One region of the Neobacillus sp. BF23-41 genome, then DNA from elsewhere that is predicted to be linked to it. Evidence: riboswitches for the same ligand, from Rfam matches in the RefSeq annotation. Region 1 holds a riboswitch; the other holds the start of a gene.
The links. Region 1 has a riboswitch for FMN ahead of AB7942_RS06185 (ECF transporter S component). Riboswitches for the same ligand answer to the same signal wherever they lie in the genome.
Positions count from the first base shown of each region.

Region 1 (2,405 bases):
GAATACATTCCGAAGCAAGTATGAAGGATGAGAAAGAGATAAAGGATGGGTGGATATGGCCTGCAGACGGTATTATTTCTGATACATATGGAACGAGAATGGGTAAACATAAGGGAATTGATATTGCTGGAAAATTGAACACCCCTGTTCTTGCCGTCGATGATGGTCAAGTAGTTAAATCCTATTATTCGAATACATATGGAAATGTAGTATTTATAAAACATCCAAGTCATTTTGTTACTGTCTATGCCCATTTAAACAAGCGAACTGTATTAGAAGGTCAAAGTATTAAGCAGGGAACCGTAATAGGGAAAATGGGGAGAACAGGACAAGCTACTGGGACCCATCTTCATTTTGAAACCCACCAGTATGAGTGGAGATATGATAAGAAATATGCATTGGATCCAGAAAAGTTCTTAGGAAAAGCGGACACAGGCGAGAATGTACAGGGTGGAATAGCTGGAATCAATGATGATGTATTAGAAGCAAGCTCCCATGTAAAACTTCAAAAGGAAGACAAAACAGAGAAAGGAAAAAAGCAATATATCGTCAAACAAGGCGACACATTGTACTCCATTTCGAGGAAAAGAAATATGACGGTAACACGTATTAAACAACTTAACCATCTGTCCTCGGATCTTATTAAACCTAAGCAAGTATTAAATATAAATTGAGATAATAAACAACCCGTGGACTCAAGTGTCTGCGGTTTTTTTTTAAGATAAGTATAAGTTTTGAACCTAGACAACTGTCTAGCACAAGCGGCCCAACGGCTAGTGTACTTCGCCCTTTTCCCTACGATAAGTCAAGCACGAATGCGCTAGTGCTTTCCGTGTTTCCTTTATCTCAGTCAAAGTGCTCCAGTACATACGCCGCTAAACGGGCGCTTTCGCTTTTCTTGTGGATACTGTATAAAAAATTTACAAATGAGTTAAAACGTAAACCTTTTACTTAACAAAAAATGCAGGAAGCAGTATAATTATATTTGTAATTAAATATCGATCTATCTTCGGGGCAGGGTGAAATTCCCGATCGGCGGTATTTGAGTGAAACTCATAAGCCCGCGAGCCGTTTTGGCAGGATTTGGTGTGATTCCAAAGCCGACAGTATAGTCTGGATGGGAGAAGATGGAGGTTCTGCAGACGTTCAAAAAATTAATGTTTAATGAACGTTTATTAAGCGTGCCTTTGTAAACTCCCTCAAGTATATTTTCTTGAGGGAGTTTTTATTTACTTAGGACTCGACTGTTTGCTGAACCTCTCTTCCTAAACGCGATGGATCAAAAAAGGAGAGAGGAAGATGAAGAAGATGAAGAAACAGAGGAAAATGAACGTAAGGGCATATGTGTCAATTGGAATGTTGAGCAGTATTGCATTTCTGTTAATGCTAATACAATTTCCATTGCCTTTATTCCCAAATTTCTTGTTTGTCGATTTCAGCGATATCCCAGCATTAATTGCCACATTGATTTTTGGACCAATTGCAGGAATATTAGTTGAGTTTTTTAAAAATGTCCTTAATTATATTCAGACAGGAAGTTTTACAGGAATTCCTGTTGGCCATATAGCCAATTTTGCTGCTGGCATTGTGTTTATCCTGCCAACATATTTCGTATATAATAGACTCAAAACTAGAAAAGGTATGACATTAGCGTTAATCGCCGGGACAGCTATAATGGCGGTAATGATGAGTATATTAAATTACTTCTTCATTTTACCGGCTTATACTGCTCTTATGGGATTCCCTGATATGCGTAATTTGGTAGTCCCTGCTATCTTGCCTTTTAACTTAATAAAAGGTGTTATGATGTCATCCATCTTTATGCTTCTGTTTATTCGGATGCAGGCATGGATTAATAAGAACACAACAATTAAAAGCGTCTAATAAATAAAAACAACAGGATGGACTCATTCCTCCTGTTGTTTTTTTGTAAAAAATTAAAACCTCTCACCTTAAAAAGGAGAGAGGCAGTAGCTTAACAATTGTTTTACCTAAATATTATTCAAATTTAGTTGGATTGCCATCAAAAGCTTCGTCAGCTACCTTAATGGAATCAGTAGGACAGCCTTCAAAAGCATCCATCATATCATCGATTAATACATCTGGAATTTCAACAATTCCTTCATTATCATCAAGAGTTACAAATGCAATGCCTTCATCATCATAATCATAAATATCTGGTGCTGCTGCGCCGCAAGCCCCACATGCAATGCAAGTTTCCTTATCCACAATTGTGTACTTTGCCATGAAAAAAACCTCCCAGTAATATAAACAAAATTATTCTTACACATTTTCCATTATCAAATTGAAAACGGATAACTCATATCTATTGTAAAACTGTATCGATAACTTTTCAATAGAAAAATACCCATATTACTGTAGTTTATATGGTTGAATTTCTAATT
Region 1 is NZ_JBGBPR010000003.1:87,078-89,482, reverse strand. Features, by position in the region: gene AB7942_RS06190 (peptidoglycan DD-metalloendopeptidase family protein) at 1-674, shown strand, start outside; FMN riboswitch at 1,002-1,133, shown strand; gene AB7942_RS06185 (ECF transporter S component) at 1,300-1,884, shown strand; gene AB7942_RS06180 (ferredoxin) at 1,999-2,247, opposite strand.

Region 2 (2,405 bases), on a different contig from region 1:
AAATGGCTGGAATTTAGGCTGGTCAGCTTTTTTTAGTTTCGTCATGTTTATTGTTTTAGATGTTCATTATAAAAAGCCGCTTTTAGCTTGGATTCTTTCTGCTATCTTTGCTACTTTCCTGTGGAATGTTTTTAAGATACCACAAAGTATTCTAAAATGAATCGTCCTCCACTAACCTATTTTAGGGTGCTTTTTGCATTTTTTGAAATAAATTTACTGATTTGGTCGAAATATATATGCAGGATTTATAGGGCTAAGATTAGAATTATATTAATATGATGATTCAAAAGGGGGATTAGCATGAGTATCCAGGTAATAGAAAAAGAAGAAATGAAAGTTGTTGGGATTTCATGGAATGGAACTTACTCACAAATCAGTACACTTCCACGTCTTTTTCAAGAAATGGTTAATCGACTAGAAGAAGTATCCTATCAAACGAAAGAACCTGTCTTGATTGCACCTTTTCATAGCCGGGAAACAGAGTTCACCTATTATGTAACAACGCCCGTAGAAAAAATTGACGAAATTCCCGATGGTATGGTTGGATTTACGATTCCAAGTAAAAATTATGTTTTTGCTACTCATAAAGGACCGCAAGAGGAAGTCCAAAATACATATCAACAAATATATGCTTTGATGAAAGAATATGGCTATGAACAGGATCACAATGCATTAAGCATTGAAGTATATAAAGAAGAGCATAAACATCTGTATGCTTCTGGGGAGCTTCACTTTGATATTTATTTACCAGTAAAGACTTATAAAGAGTAAACTAATTCTTTCAATGGAAGCAAGCTAAGGGAAGAAGCAATCACCTTAGCTAATGGATTTTATGTGAAATAATAATCAAATAATTTTAGTATGAAAATACTTTTTAGTGCGTTTCCCTTTACTGTTACAATAGAGTATACTATCATTAATTTAAGAATTGTATATTTCCTTCGGGGTCAGGTGAAATTCCTAACCGGCGGTGATGAAGCGTTGCTTCTTAGTCCGTGACCCGGTTAACATATTATTGTTAAACGGTGGATCTGGTGAAACTCCAGAGCCGACAGTTAAAGTCTGGATGGGAGAAGGAAAAGACAGGATTAAGGGTAGGGTGTAGTGTACCTATTTTTAACCCTTTATTTTCTATTGTCTTTTACAGGACCCTGAGGACTTATTGTCTTCAGGTTCTTTTTCATTTTAGCGTAAGAATTTAAGTGGAACCATAGTAAGGAGAAGGAAATTATGTTTACTGGAATTATTGAAGAAATTGGAGTAGTCGCGAACATCCAGCGGACAGGTGAGTCGTTTGTGTTAGCCATTGAAGCAAAGAAAATACTAAATGATGTTCACCTTGGCGATAGTATTGCGGTCAACGGGGTTTGTCTAACGGTGACATCCTTTACGGGAAAGTTATTCACGGTAGATGTTATGCCCGAAACGGTCAAAGCTTCAAGTTTAAATATGGTTAAGCGGGGTTCCAAAGTAAATCTTGAGCGGGCGATGGCAGCAGGTGGAAGGTTTGGCGGTCATTTCGTCTCTGGACATATCGATGGAACTGGCATAATTAAAAGTAAACAGTCTTTCGAAAATGCGGTTTACTATGAGATTGAAGCGGAGCAGAACATATTAAAATATGTCATCTTAAGAGGATCTATCACGGTAGATGGGACAAGTTTGACTGTTTTTGCGGTAACAGAAAATAGTTTTACAATATCGATCATCCCTCATACATTATCGGAAACGATTTTGGGATTAAAAGGGTCAGGGGATATCGTTAATCTAGAATGCGATATGATTGGTAAATACGTTGGTCATTTTATCAAAAACCTTTCAAGTGATACAGTGGAAAAGCGTAAGACAGGGATAACTGCACAATTTTTAGCAGACAATGGCTTTAATTAAATGATGGTTGGAAAAGTCTAGTTTTAATTGGTTTGTAATTTTGAAAGGAGAGATGTGGCGTGTTTAATACGATTGACGAAGCTCTTGCTGATTTAAAAGTAGGAAAGGTTGTTATTGCCTGCGATGATGAGAACAGGGAAAATGAAGGGGACTTTATTTCTCTTGCTGAAAAAGCAACGCCGGAGGTTATAAATCTTATGGCCACTCACGGAAGAGGTCTAATCTGTGTTCCCATTGACGAGGCATTAGCTCAAAAGCTCGACTTACATCCAATGGTTTCCAAAAACACGGATCCAAATCGAACAGCTTTTACCGTAAGCATTGACCATAAATTTTCTACCACTGGCATTTCTGCATTTGAACGTTCAGCAACGGTGTTGAGTATGGTCGACCCGGAATCAAAAGCATCTGATTTTTTAAGACCAGGGCATATGTTTCCGCTAATTGCTAAAAAAGGCGGAGTCTTGAGCAGAACGGGGCATACAGAAGCAGCTGTAGACCTTGCAATTTTATGC
Region 2 is NZ_JBGBPR010000011.1:162,140-164,544, reverse strand. Features, by position in the region: gene AB7942_RS17770 (CBO0543 family protein) at 1-160, shown strand, start outside; gene AB7942_RS17765 (GyrI-like domain-containing protein) at 301-771, shown strand; FMN riboswitch at 934-1,082, shown strand; gene ribE (riboflavin synthase) at 1,231-1,890, shown strand; partial or broken gene ribB (3,4-dihydroxy-2-butanone-4-phosphate synthase) at 1,950-2,405, shown strand, end outside.
Region 2: another riboswitch for FMN. It lies ahead of ribE (riboflavin synthase); the one in region 1 lies ahead of AB7942_RS06185 (ECF transporter S component).